One region of the Alkalihalobacterium alkalinitrilicum genome, then DNA from elsewhere that is predicted to be linked to it. Evidence: a T-box and tRNA genes for the amino acid it is inferred to sense, from the RefSeq annotation. Region 1 holds a T-box; the other regions hold tRNA genes.
What was found. The T-box of region 1 lies ahead of serS (serine--tRNA ligase). A T-box ahead of a tRNA ligase gene usually reads a tRNA of that ligase, here a tRNA-Ser.

Region 1 (6,860 bases):
TTCTTTAGTCGAGGGATGCGTGGAGTTGGTGGCTTTATCTCAAATGTTTGGACGAATGTTGCGGACACAGTAAAAGGTTGGTTTAATTAATCCAACCTTCTTTCTCTACTTTGCATTTGCTTTACTTTAGAAAAGTGGTACAATAATTACTGAAAATTTATTATATTGTGCGTGTTGCTAGGTAGAATTACATAGCTACGATATAAAAACAACACGAAGAGCTCATAGAATGTATAGGAGGAATTACGAATGGTAGAAACGGGTACAGATCGCGTAAAACGTGGAATGGCAGAAATGCAAAAAGGCGGCGTTATTATGGACGTTGTCAATGCAGAACAAGCTAAAATTGCTGAAGCAGCAGGTGCAGTTGCAGTTATGGCATTAGAGCGTGTTCCTGCAGATATTCGTGCAGCAGGTGGGGTAGCTCGTATGGCTGACCCAACAATTGTTGAGGAAGTTATGGGAGCAGTTTCAATACCAGTTATGGCTAAATGCCGTATCGGTCACATTGTAGAAGCACGTGTGCTAGAAGCATTAGGTGTTGACTATATTGATGAGAGTGAAGTCTTAACGCCGGCTGATGAAGTATATCATTTAAATAAAAATGAATATACAGTTCCTTTTGTCTGTGGAGCTCGTGATATTGGTGAAGCTTCTCGTCGTATTGGTGAAGGTGCAGCAATGCTTCGTACAAAAGGTGAGCCTGGAACAGGAAATATCGTAGAAGCTGTGCGTCACATGCGAATGATGCAGTCTCAAGTTCGTAAAATTGTTTCTATGTCAACGGACGAGCTAATGACTGAAGCGAAAAACACAGGTGCACCTTATGAAATCTTACTTCAAATTCAAAAGGAAGGTAAATTACCAGTCGTTAACTTTGCAGCTGGTGGTGTAGCTACTCCTGCTGATGCTGCGTTAATGATGCAGTTAGGTGCTGACGGAGTATTCGTTGGTTCTGGTATCTTTAAGTCAGATAATCCTGAAAAATTTGCTCGTGCAATTGTTAGAGCAACTACACATTTCCAAGACTATGCTTTGATTGCTGAACTTTCTAAAGATCTAGGGTCAGCGATGAAAGGAATTGAAATTTCTTCATTAAATCCTTCTGAGCGCATGCAAGAGCGTGGTTGGTAAAATTCCTACTCAATTAGGGAGGGAGCTTAGATATGATTAAAATTGGAGTTCTTGCTCTTCAAGGGGCAGTTCGAGAACATATAAAATGTCTTGCAGCTCCTGATATAGAAACCGTAATTATAAAAAAAGTCGAGCAATTAGAAAATGTTGATGGCCTTGTTTTCCCTGGTGGAGAAAGTACGACAATGCGCCGATTGATTGATGAGTATGGATTTTTTGAAGCGCTACAAGAATTCGGAGCTAAGGGTAAACCCATTTTTGGAACGTGTGCAGGCCTTATCCTTATGTCCAAACATATTGTCGGGCAACCTGAAGGACATTTAGGGTTCATGGATATGACTGTACAGAGAAATGCCTTTGGTAGACAACGTGAAAGCTTTGAAACGGACTTAATTGTAACAGGAGTCGGTGATGATATTCGTGCTGTATTTATTCGTGCACCGCTTATTGTAGATGTAGATGAAACTGTTGAAATCCTTTCAAAGTTTAATGAAGAGATTGTTGTAGCGAGACAAGGGCATTACTTAGCTTGCTCTTTTCACCCTGAATTAACAGATGACCATCGCTTTCATCAGTATTTTGTAGAAATGGTCCGTGAATCAATAAAACAAAAAGTACAAGCGTAATAAAGTAATGCGTTGATGGGATTTAGTAGCAAACGAATTTCGTATTTAGAGAGTCGGTGGTTGGTGAAAACCGATCGAAACCGTTTGTGAATTCTGCCCCCTGAGTGGAATGCCAATGAAAGTATATTCAAAAGCATTTCCGGTAACAGCCGTTATCTGTTATAAGAGGCAATAGATGTTTTCTATTTGCAAGAAGGGTGGCAACGCGGGTGCTCTCGTCCCTTAGATAGGGATGAGGGCTTTTTGCGTTTTTTTATCCTTTCCCATTTTTAACATTTTGATGTTAAAAATGGGAAAGGTACTATTTACTATCAGTAAACTGTTTATTTCTTATACCTCGTGGCATAAATGTATAGAGACTTTTAATTGATTAGTAAATAGTGAATAATGGTAATAAGGAAAGTATTGTATAGGAGGGTAAATAAGTATGCTTGATATAAAATTATTGCGTAAGGATTTTAGTGAAATTAAAAAGAAACTAGAAATGCGTGGAGAAGAATTATCAGGAATTGATCAGTTTCAAGATCTTGACGAAAAAAGAAGAACAATAATTGTTTCTGTAGAAGAATTAAAAAGTAAAAGAAACGCAGTTTCTCAAGAAGTCGCTCAATTGAAGCGTGAGAAAAAAGAGGCAGATCATCTAATTTTAGAGATGCGTGAAGTATCCGATAAAGTAAAAGAATTAGACGACGAACTTCGAACAATTGAAGAACAGTTAGATTATTTACTCTTGACGATTCCTAACATTCCACACGAAACGGTTCCTGTCGGTCAAAGTGAAGATGACAACGTCGAAGTTAGACAATGGGGGGAACGGCCTGAATTTTCTTTTGAGGCAAAACCACATTGGGACATTGCAACAGAGTTAGAAATACTAGATTTTGAAAGAGCAGCCAAAGTAACTGGAAGTCGATTTGTATTTTACAAAGGACTTGGTGCAAGATTAGAACGAGCATTACTGAATTTTATGATGGATTTACACCAAGATGAGCATGGTTACGAAGAAATTCTACCTCCTTACATGGTCAATCGCACAAGTATGATTGGAACAGGGCAATTACCAAAGTTTGAGGAAGATGCTTTCAAAATAACTGAAGAAGATTATTTTCTCATTCCAACAGCTGAAGTACCTGTAACAAATTTACATCGAGATGAAATTTTATCAGTGGAACAATTGCCGATCGCATATACAGCTTTTAGCGCTTGTTTTCGTTCAGAAGCTGGTTCTGCAGGAAGAGATACTAGAGGACTCATTCGACAACATCAGTTTAACAAAGTGGAGCTAGTTCGATTTGTAAAGCCAGAAGAGTCGTATGAGGAACTTGAGAGACTAACTGGACACGCTGAGAAAGTTCTTCAATTATTAAAGCTTCCTTATCGTGTTATGAGTATGTGTACAGCAGATTTAGGATTTACAGCAGCTAAGAAATACGATATTGAAGTTTGGATCCCGAGCTATGGTACATATCGAGAAATTTCTTCTTGTAGTAATTTTGAGGATTTCCAAGCAAGAAGAGCCAATATTCGTTTTAAACGAGAAGCAAAAGGTAAAACAGAGTATGTTCATACATTAAACGGATCTGGATTAGCGTTAGGTCGAACTGTTGCGGCAATTTTGGAGAATTATCAACAAGAAGACGGTAGTGTTATGATCCCTAATGTATTACGTCCTTATATGGGGAATAAAACAAGTATAAATATTAAATAATATAAAAAAGCTAAGCAAAATTTAATTTGCTTAGCTTTTTTCATGCAATAAAGTTAATAATAATTTTATTAGAAAAATACTAAAATATCGAGTATTAAAGACAAGTTTTGCATATTCGTAAAAAAAAACGATAGATTTTTCTAATTTCGAAATAGAACTTTTTTCTCAAATTAGTTTTTGAAAGGGCTTCCAATCCCTTGAGAATCATAGTTTGTTAGATTTTTTGCTATAAAAAAATGAAAAAATACAAAAACGAATATTGCAATTGGCTATGATATTACTTATAATGACCTTATTCGGTTTAAATTTTTACGAAATTTACAGAAATATTAATTTAATAGTGTGGTTTTTCGTAAAGATTATCAAGTAAACCTATTTGAAAACGTAAAGTGATGTGATAGCATGAGTAAATTAGATCATATGGACTTTGCTATATTAGGATATCTACAAGAAAACGGCAAAAGATCCTATACAGAAATTGCGAAGTTGTTGGACGTAAGTGAAGGAACAATTCGGACGAGAATTAATCGAATGCTTAAAGAGAATGTATTTGAATTCATTATTCATACTAACCCAAATAAAGTAGGATTAAACGTTCAAGCAATTATTGGCATTTCAACGAAGTTAGGAAGTCAGGAAGAAATTGCAGACCAACTAAATCGGTATGCGGAAGTGCGCTTTGTCGGAGCATTCTCAGGAAGACATGATTTGATCATTCAGGCATACTTTAAGAGCAATGAGGATTTAGTCCATTTTGTAAATAAAGAATTAGCTAAAATGGACGGAATAATAAGTGCTGACGTTAATATAGAACTGAAACAATATAAAGACTCATTTTCTTATGTACAAGAAAAAGATGTATAAAATCCTTATTTTTTATCAAAACAATACAGAACGTACAGCGAGAAAATAAGCAGAGTAGATTGAGGTGCACGAATGGACAAAAATGTTCTATTAGAAGTAAGAGGGTTAAAAACGCATTTTTTTATAGATGACGGTAAAGTAGCAAAAGCTGTAGATGGTGTCGATTTTGACATACGTAAAGGTGAAACACTTGCTCTAGTAGGGGAGTCAGGTAGTGGTAAGAGTATTACTTCTCTATCAGTTATGCAATTAATTCAATCACCACCAGGGAAGATTGTTGCAGGCTCAATTAAGTTAGATGGAAAAGACCTTCTAAAGCTATCTGAAAAAGAAATGACAAATGTTCGTGGAAATGATATTGGTATGATCTTTCAAGAACCAATGACATCTTTAAATCCAGTGTTTACAATTGGAAATCAAATTGCAGAACCATTAATGAAACATAAGAAAATGAAGAAAAAGGAAGCGTATGCAAAAGCACTAGAATTATTAAAGCTAGTTGGATTTCCACGTGCGGATGAAATCATTCATGAGTACCCGCACCAATTATCAGGTGGTATGAGACAACGTGCAATGATTGCGATGGCACTTTCCTGTAATCCGAAGTTATTAATTGCAGATGAGCCTACTACGGCATTGGACGTTACCATTCAAGCACAGATCTTAGATTTAATGGTTGATATGAAGGAAGAGTTCGGATCGTCAATCTTAATGATTACCCATGACTTAGGTGTTGTAGCAGAAACAGCTGACCGAGTGATGGTTATGTATGGTGGACAAATAGTCGAACAAGCTGATGTAAAAGAGCTATTCACAAATCCTAAACATCCGTATACTGTTGGATTATTGAATAGTATGCCGCAAATCGATGATGACAAAGAGCGTTTAGAAGCAATACCTGGAATGGTACCACCAGCGCATAATTTTCCAAAGGGTTGCCGTTTTGCCCCTCGTTGTAAACATGCGATGGACAAGTGTACTAACGACGTACCTGAACTTTATGATGCAGGTCCAGGGCATAAAGTACGTTGTGTTCTTTTTGACGGAAAGGAGTAAATAATGACTAACAAAGAAAACTTACAACATGACAGAGAGAAGCTAGTAGAGGTTAAAAATTTAAAAAAATACTTTCCAGTAAAAGGCGGTATCCTTCAACGTACAGTTAGTAATGTAAAAGCAGTAGATGATATTAGTTTTGATATATATAAAGGTGAAACTTTAGGTATTGTTGGTGAGTCTGGTTCTGGTAAGTCAACAATGGGAAGAGTCCTGCTTCGCTTATTAGATCCGACTTCTGGAACTATAAAATTTGAAGGAAATGACATTTCTACAATAAGTCAAAGAAAACTTCGCCCACTACGTAAAGATATGCAAATGGTTTTCCAAGATCCATATGCATCACTTAACCCACGTATGAGTGTAGGGGAACTTATTGAAGAACCAATGCTTGTGCAAAATACGATGTCTGCTAAAGATCGTAAAGACATGGTTGTTGATTTATTAGGTAAAGTAGGGTTAGGTCCAGAAGCTCGCTTGAAATATCCGCACGAATTTTCAGGTGGTCAACGTCAAAGAATTGGTATTGCTAGGTCATTATCAACAAAACCAAAGTTTATTATCGGGGATGAGCCAGTATCAGCGTTAGATGTATCTGTGCAATCTCAGGTATTAAATATTATGGAAGATCTGCAAGATGAATTTGGATTAACGTATTTATTTATTGCCCATGATTTAAGTGTTGTTAAGCATATTAGTGATCGTGTTGCGGTTATGTATTTAGGGAGAATTGCAGAAATAGCACCGAAGCATTCCTTATACGAAAAACCACTTCACCCATATACACAGGCGTTACTATCAGCAGTTCCATCAACAAACGTACATGCAAAAAGGGAAAAAATTAAACTATCTGGTGATTTACCAAGCCCGTCAAACCCACCAACAGGATGCTCTTTCCATACGAGGTGTCCAAAAGCACATGATCGTTGTAAAGTAGAACGCCCAGATTTAACTCATATGGGAGATGGCCATTATGTTGCTTGTCACCTATATACAGATCCAGAGCCAAAGATTGAGCCAAAAGAAGTTTAATAAATAGTGCTTTTACCTTTTTGAGGAGGTGATGGTTCAAAAGGAAGGTTTGAAAAAGTAGTTTTGTAGCAATCTATGTATTAAAGACATTTTCAGGGGGGAAAACAATGAAGAAAAGTTTAGCATTAATGTTAGCTGGCGCTCTTTCTCTTAGTACAATTCTTGCTGCATGTGGAGGAGGCGGAACGGAAGAAGAAGCTCCAACAACTGATCCAACAGAAGAAACAGAGCAAGGTGAAGAAGCTGCAGGTGAACCACAACAAGGTGGTACAATCAACGCGGCTATGTTCTCAGCTCCAGCTGGTCAATTCAATCCAATTTTCTACGCAGATTCATATGAGGCAAACATTTTAGACTTCACTCACGAAGCTCTAGTTGCTCTAGATGAAGAGTTACAATGGATTCCTTCATTAGCAAAAGAGTGGGACTTTAATGATGAC
Region 2 (6,860 bases), 1.2 Mb from region 1:
GGAAGGTGCGGCTGGATCACCTCCTTTCTATGGAGTATTTACTCTAGTCGATGCATACTTCGAGTATGTACGCTTTGGTCTTTTTTGTTCAGTTTTGAGAGAACTCAAAACTCTCTGATTTACTTTTTGCATCTGCGTCTACGAGCAACGCTTCGAAGTAAGCTTCCTCGATGCAAGGCTGCAAGAAGTATAACTTAGATGACTGTTCAAGTTGTAATTGAAGTCAGTTACCTTGTTCAGTTTTGAGAGAACTCACTCTCATACAAATGGATTGTTTTCCTTCAATTACCATTGAAAAAACGTCTTATTTGTAATAAAATATAAATCTACTTTTGAGAATACTCAAAAGTAATTTTTATCTAAAGCGTTCTTTGAAAACTGGATAATGACTAGAAATGACATCAAGATTTCACTGGATTGCACTTTGTGTAACCAAGAGTAACTTGAGTCGTCAAGAATTCAACAACCTTTATAGATTTAAGAGACAAATTAGAAGCAAGGAGTACGAGGCGGCAAGTTCTCAAGTAGCGGAATGTACGTTTAAAGTGTACATGAGCAACGCCGAGAGCGCAGTCAACGAAGTAATCCGCCGCTTATCATTTGTCGAATGGTTAAGTTAGAAAGGGCGCACGGTGAATGCCTTGGCACTAGGAGCCGAAGAAGGACGCGACGAACAGCGAAATGCCTCGGGGAGCTGTAAGTAAGCTTTGATCCGGGGATATCCGAATGGGGGAACCCACCATCCGTAATGGGATGGTACCCATACCTGAATACATAGGGTATGAGGAGGCAGACCTGGGGAACTGAAACATCTAAGTACCCAGAGGAAGAGAAAGCAAATGCGATTTCCTGAGTAGCGGCGAGCGAAACGGAATTAGCCCAAACCAAGAGGCTTGCCTCTTGGGGTTGTAGGACGTCTCACATGGAGTAAGAAAAGACGATCATAGGCGAAGCGGTCTGGAAAGACCCGTCAGAGAAGGTAACAACCCTGTAGCCAAAATGATCGTCTCTCCGAGACGGATCCTGAGTACGGCGGGACACGTGAAACCCCGTCGGAAGCAGGGAGGACCATCTCCCAAGGCTAAATACTCCCTAGTGACCGATAGTGAACCAGTACCGTGAGGGAAAGGTGAAAAGCACCCCGGAAGGGGAGTGAAAGAGATCCTGAAACCGTGTGCCTACAAGTAGTCAGAGCCCATTTACGGGTGATGGCGTGCCTTTTGTAGAATGAACCGGCGAGTTACGATCCCGTGCAAGGTTAAGCTGATAAGGCGGAGCCGCAGCGAAAGCGAGTCTGAATAGGGCGAATAAGTACGTGGTCGTAGACCCGAAACCGTGTGATCTACCCATGTCCAGGGTGAAGTTCAGGTAACACTGAATGGAGGCCCGAACCCACGCATGTTGAAAAATGCGGGGATGAGGTGTGGGTAGGGGTGAAATGCCAATCGAACTCGGAAATAGCTGGTTCTCCCCGAAATAGCTTTAGGGCTAGCCTCGAGGGAAGAGTATTGGAGGTAGAGCACTGATTGGGCTAGGGGTCCCCACAGGATTACCGAACTCAGTCAAACTCCGAATGCCAAATACTTATCCTCGGGAGTCAGACTGCGAGTGCTAAGATCCGTAGTCAAGAGGGAAACAGCCCAGACCGTCAGCTAAGGTCCCCAAGTATACGTTAAGTGGTAAAGGATGTGGAGTTGCCCAGACAACCAGGATGTTGGCTTAGAAGCAGCCACCATTTAAAGAGTGCGTAATAGCTCACTGGTCGAGTGACTCTGCGCCGAAAATGTACCGGGGCTAAACGTATCACCGAAGCTACGGCTTGTCCTTACGGACAGGGGTAGGGGAGCGTTCTAAGTGCAGCGAAGTCAGACCGGAAGGACTGGTGGAGCGCTTAGAAGTGAGAATGCCGGTATGAGTAGCGAAAAGAGGGGTGAGAATCCCCTCCGTCGAAAGCCTAAGGTTTCCTGAGGAAGGCTCGTCCGCTCAGGGTAAGTCGGGACCTAAGCCGAGGCCGAAAGGCGTAGGCGATGGACAACAGGTTGAAATTCCTGTACCACCTCCTCACCGTTTGAGCAATGGGGGGACGCAGTAAGGTAGGGTAAGCGCGCTGATGGATGCGCGTCTAAGCAGTTAGGCTGGTAAGTAGGCAAATCCGCTTACCATAAAGGCTGAGCTGTGATAGCGAGGGAAATTAAGTACCGAAGTTCCTGATCCTACACTGCCAAGAAAAGCCTCTAGCGAGGTGAGAGGTGCCCGTACCGCAAACCGACACAGGTAGGCGGGAAGAGAATTCTAAGACGCTCGGGAGAACTCTCGTTAAGGAACTCGGCAAAATGACCCCGTAACTTCGGGAGAAGGGGTGCTCTGTTAGGGTGTATGCCCGAGAGAGCCGCAGTGAATAGGTCCAAGCGACTGTTTAGCAAAAACACAGGTCTCTGCGAAGCCGCAAGGCGAAGTATAGGGGCTGACACCTGCCCGGTGCTGGAAGGTTAAGGGGAGTGGTTAGGCGCAAGCCGAAGCTGTGAACCGAAGCCCCAGTAAACGGCGGCCGTAACTATAACGGTCCTAAGGTAGCGAAATTCCTTGTCGGGTAAGTTCCGACCCGCACGAATGGTGTAACGACTTGGACACTGTCTCAACGAGAGACCCGGTGAAATTATATTACCTGTGAAGATGCAGGTTACCCGCGACAGGACGGAAAGACCCCATGGAGCTTTACTGTAGCTTGATATTGGATTTTGGTACAGCTTGTACAGGATAGGTAGGAGCCTTGGAAGCGTGAGCGCCAGCTTACGTGGAGGCGTCGGTGGGATACTACCCTGGCTGTATTGAAGTTCTAACCTCGAACCGTGATCCGGTTCAGGGACAGTGTCAGGTGGGCAGTTTGACTGGGGCGGTCGCCTCCTAAACAGTAACGGAGGCGCCCAAAGGTTCCCTCAGAATGGTTGGAAATCATTCGTAGAGTGCAAAGGCATAAGGGAGCTTGACTGCGAGACCTACAAGTCGAGCAGGGACGAAAGTCGGGCTTAGTGATCCGGTGGTTCCGCATGGAAGGGCCATCGCTCAACGGATAAAAGCTACCCTGGGGATAACAGGCTTATCTCCCCCAAGAGTCCACATCGACGGGGAGGTTTGGCACCTCGATGTCGGCTCATCGCATCCTGGGGCTGAAGTAGGTCCCAAGGGTTGGGCTGTTCGCCCATTAAAGCGGTACGCGAGCTGGGTTCAGAACGTCGTGAGACAGTTCGGTCCCTATCCGTCGTGGGCGTAGGAAATTTGAGAGGAGCTGTCCTTAGTACGAGAGGACCGGGATGGACACACCGCTGGTGTACCAGTTGTTCCGCCAGGAGCATAGCTGGGTAGCTACGTGTGGACGGGATAAGCGCTGAAAGCATCTAAGCGTGAAGCCCCCCTCAAGATGAGATTTCCCATTACGTTAAGTAAGTAAGACCCCTTAGAGATGATGAGGTTGATAGGTCTCGGGTGGAAGCGTGGTGACACGTGGAGCTGAGAGATACTAATCGGTCGAGGGCTTATCCAAAACATAAAGTGTTGAAATTCTTCTAGTACATTATCCAGTTTTGAGAGAATGACTCTCAATCATAAGCGTCGAAGAAATTCGCAGCTTATCACAATTTTAAAAAGGATTTTCAGAAGCATTATCAAAGTCCTAATAGAAAATTGTTAGAAGCGAGTAGCTCGAGGCGGCAAGCTCACGAGTAGCGGAATGTACGTTTGAAGGGTACATGAGCAACGCAGGGAGCGCAGCCAACGAAGAAATGCGAAGCTTATCACAATTTTATAAGTCTAGTGGCGATAGCGAAGAGGTCACACCCGTTCCCATGCCGAACACGGAAGTTAAGTTCTTCAGCGCCGATGGTAGTTGGGGGCTTCCCCCTGTGAGAGTAGGACGTCGCTAGGCTATTAAATAAATATTATCTGGGGCCTTAGCTCAGCTGGGAGAGCGCCTGCCTTGCACGCAGGAGGTCAGCGGTTCGATCCCGCTAGGCTCCACCAGGAATTTTCATTCGGAGGAATACCCAAGTCCGGCTGAAGGGATCGGTCTTGAAAACCGACAGGCGGGTTAAACCGCGCGGGGGTTCGAATCCCTCTTCCTCCGCCATATTTATTTAATAATTAACACCATTCATATTACCGCCAGGTGGAGCAACGAGCAACACATCGATGAAAAAACATCGATTTGTCTCGACGCATAAAACTACGAAGTGATGCAAGTAGAGGAAGTGACAGTCAATTGCTTCGATGAGTAACATCATCCATAAGCATTCATATTATCGCGGGGTGGAGCAGTCTGGTAGCTCGTCGGGCTCATAACCCGAAGGTCATAGGTTCAAATCCTATCCCCGCAACCAAAAAAATGTGCTAAGTTAGATAAGGGGTGCTGTCCTGAAAGGCACAAAGGTAGTACTTTAAGATTATAGTAAAAGATTATGTAAGTTCTTTAAATGTGGTCCCGTGGTGTAGCGGTTAACATGCCTGCCTGTCACGCAGGAGATCGCGGGTTCGATTCCCGTCGGGACCGCCATAATAATGGAGGGGTAGCGAAGTGGCTAAACGCGGCGGACTGTAAATCCGCTCCCTGAGGGTTCGGCGGTTCGAATCCGTCCCCCTCCACCATTTAATTTCACATGGCGGTTGTGGCGAAGTGGTTAACGCACCGGATTGTGGTTCCGGCATTCGTGGGTTCGATTCCCATCAGCCGCCCCATTTGAAAATAAATTGTTTTCTTTTATCATAATTTCTGCTAAGTATGGATGTACTTCAGTGGGCTATAGCCAAGCGGTAAGGCAACGGACTTTGACTCCGTCATGCGTAGGTTCGAATCCTGCTAGCCCAGCCATTTTGCGGAAGTAGTTCAGTGGTAGAACATCACCTTACCAAGGTGAGGGGCGCGGGTTCCGCTCCATATTCTAGCATGAGTAGATTAGGGGAAAATAAGTCTAAATACAATTATCATATTTATCGGGAAGTGGCTCAGCTTGGTAGAGCACCTGGTTTGGGACCAGGGGGTCGCAGGTTCAAATCCTGTCTTCCCGACCATCATATATGCGGGTGTAGTTTAATGGTAAAACCTCAGCCTTCCAAGCTGATGTCGTGAGTTCGATTCTCATCACCCGCTCCATTTTTAATGGGCCTATAGCTCAGCTGGTTAGAGCGCACGCCTGATAAGCGTGAGGTCGGTGGTTCGAGTCCACTTAGGCCCACCATAAATAATTTTGGAGAAGTACTCAAGTGGCTGAAGAGGTGCCCCTGCTAAGGGTATAGGTCGGGTAACCGGCGCGAGGGTTCAAATCCCTCCTTCTCCGCCATAGCCATTATGGCCCGTTGGTCAAGCGGTTAAGACACCGCCCTTTCACGGCGGTAACACGGGTTCGAATCCCGTACGGGTCACCAACTTCATTATTTGAATTTTTTCAGTTTGTGTAAGTAGTTTAAAAATACTTTAATTGGAAAATTATTACCTCTTTGGTAGAACAACGAACATTTACTTTTCTGAAAACTTATAAATTCGGTGTATAGTTAAAAACGTAAGAAACATTATAATGAATAAGCTACTTTAATTTTGGAGCCATTAGCTCAGTTGGTAGAGCATCTGACTTTTAATCAGAGGGTCGAAGGTTCGAGTCCTTCATGGCTCATCACTAAATACAAGCGGGTGTGGCGGAATTGGCAGACGCGCTAGACTTAGGATCTAGTGTCTTATGACGTGGGGGTTCGACTCCCTTCACCCGCACCATATACATAAATCGTTGACCTCAGGTATTCTGAGGTTTTTTTGATTTTAAGAGAGTAGTGTATAAGTATATACATCGTATGCCACTATCTTTGGTGAATAATCGTTTTTAGTAATTCTGTAAATTTTACGTAAATTTTTTAAAGTTTAAAAGGCATTTAGTCTATTTTATCGTATTATCAATGTAGATGAATTAAAGGAGTGATGCCATTTATTATTAACCTATGAGTATGTCCCCCTCTTTTCGATGTTACATTTCTATTCTTCTTTCTATTCATTTTTCATTTGTTCTTTTTTTGACTACCCCTTACATTTTAACAGCATCCCCTTATTTCCCTATATCTTTCTTTTCTGCTTCTCTTAGCTCAGGACTGGTATTTATGACATCCATTATTAATAATACTATTTCTTTCGTTAGAGGTGTTACCATGAAATATTGGAAAAACTTACAATATGGTTTTACATTAATCGAGATGAACAGGGGTAATAACATATGATTATTACACTAAAGTTTACCCCTGTATTTTTCCTTATATGATGCTTGTTTCGTGTGATGCCAGGTGTTAAGGTCCTCATTAATTGGTACCTCAACCTCTACTGGAACGTCACCAATTTCAGCAATCATAATTATTTTATCGCTATACATTTTAGCAGTAGGGAATAAGCGACCAACTAATTGAGTTTGTTCTAATGCAGTTAGTTCGGTATCGAAGTCCTTTGCAACTTCTAAATACTGATAAATCATGTTGTAATTCCACTCGTTTTTCTTCAGTGTTGCTAATTTTGCTTCGAGCTGCCTTTGTCTCTTTTGCTGGAATTCCAATTCATTTTCTAAACTTTTTTGACGTTCTACTAATTTTTCTTTAGATAATTTAACGTCTGCATCTAAATATAAATCAAGTAGCTTGTCTATTTTTTCATGAAGTGTTTCAATGGACTTATTAATATCTTTTAGCTGAGCGGCAATCTCATCAACGTCGCTCTTTTTTGTTTCTAATTTTATATATTTTTTGGCCAGATCTTCACCAGATAGGATTTCCTTTATGGCTGCTGTTAAATTATATTCAAAACGAATAGTGTTAACAGAAATATCACATGTTGACCG
Region 3 (6,860 bases), 540 kb from region 1:
CGTAGAGTGCAAAGGCATAAGGGAGCTTGACTGCGAGACCTACAAGTCGAGCAGGGACGAAAGTCGGGCTTAGTGATCCGGTGGTTCCGCATGGAAGGGCCATCGCTCAACGGATAAAAGCTACCCTGGGGATAACAGGCTTATCTCCCCCAAGAGTCCACATCGACGGGGAGGTTTGGCACCTCGATGTCGGCTCATCGCATCCTGGGGCTGAAGTAGGTCCCAAGGGTTGGGCTGTTCGCCCATTAAAGCGGTACGCGAGCTGGGTTCAGAACGTCGTGAGACAGTTCGGTCCCTATCCGTCGTGGGCGTAGGAAATTTGAGAGGAGCTGTCCTTAGTACGAGAGGACCGGGATGGACACACCGCTGGTGTACCAGTTGTTCCGCCAGGAGCATAGCTGGGTAGCTACGTGTGGACGGGATAAGCGCTGAAAGCATCTAAGCGTGAAGCCCCCCTCAAGATGAGATTTCCCATTACGTTAAGTAAGTAAGACCCCTTAGAGATGATGAGGTTGATAGGTCTCGGGTGGAAGCGTGGTGACACGTGGAGCTGAGAGATACTAATCGGTCGAGGGCTTATCCAAAACATAAAGCGTTGATATTCTTCTAGTACATTATCCAGTTTTGAGAGAATGACTCTCAATCATAAGCATCGAATCACTTCGAAGCTTATCACAACTTAAAAAAGGATTTTCAGAAGCAAGAAGTTCGAGGAAGTGAAATTCTGAGGAGTGGAGCGTATCGGAAAGGTAACCGACTAAGTTCGTCACGTCCTGTGACAACGTCGGCACTAGTACATCCTGTACGTCGGAGCACCGCAAGAATTGAAACTGACGAAGAAATTCGCAGCTTATCAAAAATCCTAATAGAAAATTGTTAGAAGCGAGTAGTTCGAGGCGGCAAGTTCACGAGTAGCGGAATGTACGTTTGAAGGGTACATGAGCAACGCAGGGAGCGCAGCCAACGAAGAAATGCGAAGCTTATCACAATTTTATAAGTCTAGTGGCGATAGCGAAGAGGTCACACCCGTTCCCATGCCGAACACGGAAGTTAAGCTCTTCAGCGCCGATGGTAGTTGGGGGCTTCCCCCTGTGAGAGTAGGACGTCGCTAGGCTATTAAATAAATATTATCTGGGGCCTTAGCTCAGCTGGGAGAGCGCCTGCCTTGCACGCAGGAGGTCAGCGGTTCGACCCCGCTAGGCTCCACCAGGATTTTTCATTCGGAGGAATACCCAAGTCCGGCTGAAGGGATCGGTCTTGAAAACCGACAGGCGGGTTAAACCGCGCGGGGGTTCGAATCCCTCTTCCTCCCCCATATTTATTTAATAACTTAGACCATCTATTTACTGTATATCATCGAATCCATTTCGAGGAAACGCAAGTAGAGAAAAAGAAAGCCAATTGCTTCGATGAGTAACATCATCCATAAGCATTCATATTATCGCGGGGTGGAGCATGGAGCTATACTTCATGAATTCACATCGACATGTCGTGACGCATCAAGCTACAAAGCGTTACGAGAAGAGGAAACGATGACCTCTTAGAAAAAACATCATCCGTAAGCTATATAACGTCGCGGGGTGGAGCAGTCTGGTAGCTCGTCGGGCTCATAACCCGAAGGTCATAGGTTCAAATCCTATCCCCGCAACCAAAATAACTTTTAGTGTGGTCCCGTGGTGTAGCGGTTAACATGCCTGCCTGTCACGCAGGAGATCGCGGGTTCGATTCCCGTCGGGACCGCCATAAAATATTAGAGTTTAGAGAAGCAAGAAATTCAATGCTTATCGCAAGTTGAATAAGGCTCGGTAGCTCAGTCGGTAGAGCAATGGACTGAAAATCCATGTGTCGGCGGTTCGATTCCGTCCCGAGCCACCATTTAATGTTGGAGGGGTAGCGAAGTGGCTAAACGCGGCGGACTGTAAATCCGCTCCCTGAGGGTTCGGCGGTTCGAATCCGTCCCCCTCCACCATTTTTTACTCTAGGGGCATAGTTTAAAGGTAGAACTACGGTCTCCAAAACCGTCAGTGTGGGTTCAATTCCTACTGCCCCTGCCAGAGAGACCATTATATTGTGGCGGTTGTGGCGAAGTGGTTAACGCACCGGATTGTGATTCCGGCATTCGTGGGTTCAATTCCCATCAGCCGCCCCATTTTAATAGTATAAAAATTTATGGGCTATAGCCAAGCGGTAAGGCAACGGACTTTGACTCCGTCATGCGTAGGTTCGAATCCTGCTAGCCCAGCCATTATGCGGAAGTAGTTCAGTGGTAGAACATCACCTTGCCAAGGTGAGGGTCGCGGGTTCGAGTCCCGTCTTCCGCTCCAAGAAAATAGTCTGTCTAGCCGGGGTGGTGGAATTGGCAGACACACAGGACTTAAAATCCTGCGGTAGGTGACTACCGTGCCGGTTCAAGTCCGGCCCTCGGCACCATATGCGCCCTTAGCTCAGCTGGATAGAGTGTTTGACTACGAATCAAAAGGTCGGGAGTTCGAATCTCTCAGGGCGCGCCAATTTAATACGGGAAGTGGCTCAGCTTGGTAGAGCACCTGGTTTGGGACCAGGGGGTCGCAGGTTCAAATCCTGTCTTCCCGACCATGACGAATTTAAATTCAATAGGGCCTATAGCTCAGCTGGTTAGAGCGCACGCCTGATAAGCGTGAGGTCGGTGGTTCGAGTCCACTTAGGCCCACCATATATTATTCCACAGTAGCTCAGTTGGTAGAGCAATCGGCTGTTAACCGATCGGTCGCAGGTTCGAGTCCTGCCTGTGGAGCCACTTACTGGCCCGTTGGTCAAGCGGTTAAGACACCGCCCTTTCACGGCGGTAACACGGGTTCGAATCCCGTACGGGTCACCAATTTAAATTTTTTTGTTCCAGTTTTCATGGAGGATTAGCTCAGCTGGGAGAGCACCTGCCTTACAAGCAGGGGGTCGGCGGTTCGAGCCCGTCATCCTCCACCATGCCGGTGTAGCTCAATTGGTAGAGCAACTGACTTGTAATCAGTAGGTTGGGGGTTCAAGTCCTCTCGCCGGCACCACTATAAACTTAAAAAAAGTTTATTAAAATGAGTAATAAGTTAATACTCATTTTTGTGTTAGGAAGATATTCGTTCAAAAATCAAAGTGAATAAGCTACATTTAATTCGGGAGCCATTAGCTCAGTTGGTAGAGCATCTGACTTTTAATCAGAGGGTCGAAGGTTCGAGTCCTTCATGGCTCACCATTTTTTGTTTTTGCGGGTGTGGCGGAATTGGCAGACGCGCTAGACTTAGGATCTAGTGTCTTTGACGTGGGGGTTCGAGTCCCTTCACCCGCACCATTCTATTCATAAATAAAGAGAATATACATATGTAAGGGAATTACCGTTTATAGGTAATTCCCTTTTTAGCGCCAGGTACCTTTAGCAGACTAAAGAGGACTGATAACGTTGATTCAGTCCAATTGTCTTGGTGGAGCGCCATTTTGGTGTTTCTTAGTTATTGATTCTGTAAACAGCGTAGGATATTTTTTTTGCTCAGTAATAATTGGTGGAGCTTGGCCTGAAGGAAATTTAGTGTGAATATAATCTAATAATGTTTGTATGTCTTTTTTGGTAGCTAATTGACTTTGTTCATCTAATATAATGCCAAGTTGGCCGCTAACTTCAACAGTTGCCCACTTAACTTGACTAATGTGTTGCACATTGGCTTGACGTAAGCGCATTTCTAATTGATCGACTGTAAGTCTTAATTTTTTTAAGTTTTTAATATTGATTACACCATCTTCGATTACAATAATTGATTTTCCAGTAAAAAAACTTTCAACTTTGTCAAACTTAACTTGAAGAAATTCAATAAAAATTAAAGTAAGAATAAGTAAAAGTGCAATGAGAAATGTAATCCAAATGTTTCGCTCACTTACTGGCTGTATCATTAAGTTCCCAATGGAAATCATAATAACGGTTTGGGAGACGGTTAATTGGGAGATTGATTTTCTACCACCAAGCCGTAATATCATAACCCCTACAAATACAATTATAATGGCTTTCCATACCCAGTGAAAATCCAAAATACTGCCTCCTTTATCTACAAAGGGTAATATGGATAGTTTATGTAATATATGTAAATTCTACTCAATAAGAGGTGAGAAAAAATGTCATCTAAAATGCGAAGAACTTTATGTTATTTAATAGGTTTATTAATTTTATCGATAGGGATCACATTTACGATCATTGCTAACCTTGGAGCAGGAGCTTGGGATGCGTTAAATGTAGGCTTATCCAATCGAGTTGGTTTAACAGTAGGTACATGGGTTATTCTAATTGGAGTTATTTTAATCATTGTGAATGCTCTAATAGCACGGGCCCGCCCAGAAATTCACTCATTACTAACGGTTATTGTCTTAGGTTATTTTATTGATTTTTGGTTGTTGATTGTATTTCAAAACATTCGCTTGACGGAGTTGCCAATACAAGCTGCTGTTCTTTTATTAGGAGTTATCTTAATGGGGCTTGGAATATCGACCTATTTACAAGCAGACTTTGCGATCATACCAATCGATCGGTTGATGTTGAATTTAAAAGATCTCTTACGATTGCCCTTGATGGTGGCGAAAACAATAGCCGAAATTACGGCTTTAATTGTTGCTTTAATTGTAGGAGGTCCGATTGGAATTGGAACGATAGTGGTTACCTTAAGTATCGGGCCATTAATCCAAGTGTTCTATAGACGCGTAAAAAAAATTGTTAGTATATAACAAGAAAAAGGCTTCGGAACGAAGTCTTTTTTAGATGGATAAATTTTTATAGATTGAAAAAACTAAGGTCAATCGGACAGTTATAGAAAGAAGGAGGAAAAGTCGATGCGAAAGGTGTCGCTATGTATTCTTATATTATTTTTGTTTTCGTTACCGTTAAATGGATTGGCTGAAGAGAATAAAGGGGAAGAGAAGAAAGCGAAAATTCCTGATTACGTTTTAGATATTTCTAAAGACAACACATATCCTAATCCAACACAAGACCTACCCTATTTACAGCCAAGTGAGTTGACTCAAGAATTATTAAATTCAGCTGAGGTTACAATTGCCAACCCTGAACTCATTCGCTTATTAAATGAGTCTTCGATTAACAATTCGAAAACGGCACTGCTTTTTAAGGCATCCATTTATTTAGGGCAATGGCCTCTTAATTATGAATCAGGTGAGACGAACGTTAACTGGGAATATAATAAAGTGAATACCAATTATGTGGATAATCGGGGCGGGCGCTCTCCACAAAAGTTGACTTATACACAAGATCAACAAAAGAAAATTTCAGGTGGCCTTACTGCTGAAGTTCCAAATAGTGAAGAAGTGAAAAAAATGATGATGATAAAAGCAGCTGAAAAAACAGGGTTACCACTTGCTTTTGACACGGTGATTGGATACGGTACAAAAAAAGGACAAGTGTATAAAATTGCTCCCAAAAATGTAGGATACCTTTACGCCTATGTACCAGCAGCAAATGAAAAAGGAAAAGTAACATATGGAGAAGTCTATTTAACCATTAAGAATGGAAAGCGAAAAATTGAAGTTAAAAATGTGACACAGCAAGGAATTGGTGCGTGGATTCCTGTTCAAGATCACTTAAGTTTTAAGTTTTATACAGCTAATCAACCTCGTTAAGGTTGATTAGAAAAGGTTGAATTTAAGCAAGCATATAATACTGGACAAGAAAAAGGAGTACCCCGCAATGGTACTCCTTTTTTGAAAGATAAGAGTTGATTTTTAGTTTCAGCGCAAAGTGTTTAGTGGAATTCTTACTTTATTCTTTATTAAAGTTTCGATTTCTTATTCTTGAAGGAAACATTTTGATAATACGTATCTTTAACGAGTATATTTGGTCCTAAGCATTTCACAGCAGGGCAATGACAATTGAGCTCATCTGCTAAGGTAGAAGCGTTCCACGTTTTATACGCATGTTCTAATGAAGTCGTTTGAATATTACCGAGTGACGGGGCATCACCGAAATCAGTGACAATAATACTCCCATCAAATATATTAACATTTAATCTTGAACGTCCATCTGGGTCATTTCGTACTGTTACATTTTTTTCCTCATACAAACGTTTGAGTAATTGTAAGTCTTCTTCATGGTTACTACAAGCATAGAATGGTAATGTGCCAAACAGCATCCAAGTATTATTTTGACGGTAGTCGAGTAGTCTATGGATCGCAGAACGAATTTCTTCTAGTGTAGCTACTTGTAGGCTATTAGCGAAGTCACTTGGGTACATGGAATGTAAAGAATTTTGTATCTCTGTAGGCTCAGTCATACCAACAAATCCACTATCATACATAGGGTGAATTTCATGCCTTTGACAGCCCATCTCCTCTACTACTTGCTTATGAATTTTTTCTAAGTGAGGTAAGGTATTTTTATTAATCATTGTCTCAGCAGATACTAAAACTCCCATTTCAGATAAAGCCTTAGAGTTAGTTATCATCCTGTCAAATAATGTTTTTCTTTGTTCTCTAGAGGGCTTTCTTTCCATCATAGCAAAGCCAGTATCTATAAACTCCTCTACTGTTCCCCAATTATGAGAGATATGTAATACATCTAGGTAAGGAGCTATGAGCTTATATCTCTCTAGGTCTAATGTTAGGTTAGAGTTTATTTGAGTGTACATGCCTCTCTCGTGAGCATATTTCAATAAAGGTAATACATAATTTTCTACTGACTTTAAGGACATCATAGGTTCTCCCCCTGTAATGCTCATGGTTCTTAGGGTTGGAACTTCCTCTAATCTTTTTAGCAATAGCTCTAAAGGGAGTGCTTTAGGGTCTTTATGTGTAAGAGTATGACCTACAGCACAATGTCTGCATCTCATATTACAGAGGTTAGT

Region 2: it has a tRNA-Ser gene. The T-box ahead of serS (serine--tRNA ligase) is inferred to sense a tRNA for this amino acid. The anticodon was not compared.
Region 3: it has a tRNA-Ser gene. The T-box ahead of serS (serine--tRNA ligase) is inferred to sense a tRNA for this amino acid. The anticodon was not compared.

The regions. Positions count from the first base shown of each region.
Region 1 covers NZ_KV917368.1:3,721,486-3,728,345, reverse strand. The annotation lists gene BK574_RS18165 (D-alanyl-D-alanine carboxypeptidase family protein) at 1-90, shown strand, start outside; gene pdxS (pyridoxal 5'-phosphate synthase lyase subunit PdxS) at 250-1,134, shown strand; gene pdxT (pyridoxal 5'-phosphate synthase glutaminase subunit PdxT) at 1,167-1,760, shown strand; T-box leader at 1,764-1,986, shown strand; gene serS (serine--tRNA ligase) at 2,188-3,468, shown strand; gene BK574_RS18145 (Lrp/AsnC family transcriptional regulator) at 3,871-4,332, shown strand; gene BK574_RS18140 (ABC transporter ATP-binding protein) at 4,405-5,388, shown strand; gene BK574_RS18135 (ABC transporter ATP-binding protein) at 5,392-6,420, shown strand; gene BK574_RS18130 (peptide-binding protein) at 6,528-6,860, shown strand, end outside.
Region 2 covers NZ_KV917368.1:2,560,142-2,567,001, reverse strand. The annotation lists rRNA gene BK574_RS12265 (16S ribosomal RNA) at 1-27, shown strand, start outside; gene BK574_RS28100 (hypothetical protein) at 396-620, shown strand; rRNA gene BK574_RS12260 (23S ribosomal RNA) at 610-3,541, shown strand; rRNA gene rrf (5S ribosomal RNA) at 3,807-3,922, shown strand; tRNA gene BK574_RS12250 (tRNA-Ala) at 3,942-4,017, shown strand; tRNA gene BK574_RS12245 (tRNA-Ser) at 4,031-4,123, shown strand; tRNA gene BK574_RS12240 (tRNA-Met) at 4,297-4,373, shown strand; tRNA gene BK574_RS12235 (tRNA-Asp) at 4,471-4,546, shown strand; tRNA gene BK574_RS12230 (tRNA-Tyr) at 4,554-4,638, shown strand; tRNA gene BK574_RS12225 (tRNA-His) at 4,653-4,728, shown strand; tRNA gene BK574_RS12220 (tRNA-Gln) at 4,787-4,861, shown strand; tRNA gene BK574_RS12215 (tRNA-Pro) at 4,985-5,061, shown strand; tRNA gene BK574_RS12210 (tRNA-Gly) at 5,070-5,143, shown strand; tRNA gene BK574_RS12205 (tRNA-Ile) at 5,152-5,228, shown strand; tRNA gene BK574_RS12200 (tRNA-Ser) at 5,240-5,330, shown strand; tRNA gene BK574_RS12195 (tRNA-Glu) at 5,341-5,415, shown strand; tRNA gene BK574_RS12190 (tRNA-Lys) at 5,588-5,660, shown strand; tRNA gene BK574_RS12185 (tRNA-Leu) at 5,674-5,758, shown strand; gene BK574_RS12180 (recombinase family protein) at 6,261-6,860, opposite strand, start outside.
Region 3 covers NZ_KV917368.1:3,176,845-3,183,704, reverse strand. The annotation lists rRNA gene BK574_RS15420 (23S ribosomal RNA) at 1-584, shown strand, start outside; rRNA gene rrf (5S ribosomal RNA) at 999-1,114, shown strand; tRNA gene BK574_RS15410 (tRNA-Ala) at 1,134-1,209, shown strand; tRNA gene BK574_RS15405 (tRNA-Ser) at 1,223-1,315, shown strand; gene BK574_RS28855 (hypothetical protein) at 1,410-1,544, shown strand; tRNA gene BK574_RS15400 (tRNA-Met) at 1,575-1,651, shown strand; tRNA gene BK574_RS15395 (tRNA-Asp) at 1,668-1,743, shown strand; tRNA gene BK574_RS15390 (tRNA-Phe) at 1,800-1,875, shown strand; tRNA gene BK574_RS15385 (tRNA-Tyr) at 1,885-1,969, shown strand; tRNA gene BK574_RS15380 (tRNA-Trp) at 1,981-2,054, shown strand; tRNA gene BK574_RS15375 (tRNA-His) at 2,074-2,149, shown strand; tRNA gene BK574_RS15370 (tRNA-Gln) at 2,171-2,245, shown strand; tRNA gene BK574_RS15365 (tRNA-Gly) at 2,250-2,324, shown strand; tRNA gene BK574_RS15360 (tRNA-Leu) at 2,342-2,430, shown strand; tRNA gene BK574_RS15355 (tRNA-Arg) at 2,434-2,510, shown strand; tRNA gene BK574_RS15350 (tRNA-Pro) at 2,519-2,595, shown strand; tRNA gene BK574_RS15345 (tRNA-Ile) at 2,616-2,692, shown strand; tRNA gene BK574_RS15340 (tRNA-Asn) at 2,701-2,776, shown strand; tRNA gene BK574_RS15335 (tRNA-Glu) at 2,783-2,857, shown strand; tRNA gene BK574_RS15330 (tRNA-Val) at 2,886-2,961, shown strand; tRNA gene BK574_RS15325 (tRNA-Thr) at 2,963-3,038, shown strand; tRNA gene BK574_RS15320 (tRNA-Lys) at 3,148-3,223, shown strand; tRNA gene BK574_RS15315 (tRNA-Leu) at 3,236-3,319, shown strand; gene BK574_RS15310 (DUF421 domain-containing protein) at 3,433-4,047, opposite strand; gene BK574_RS15305 (YczE/YyaS/YitT family protein) at 4,132-4,734, shown strand; gene BK574_RS15300 (YfkD famly protein) at 4,840-5,640, shown strand; gene yfkAB (radical SAM/CxCxxxxC motif protein YfkAB) at 5,790-6,860, opposite strand, start outside.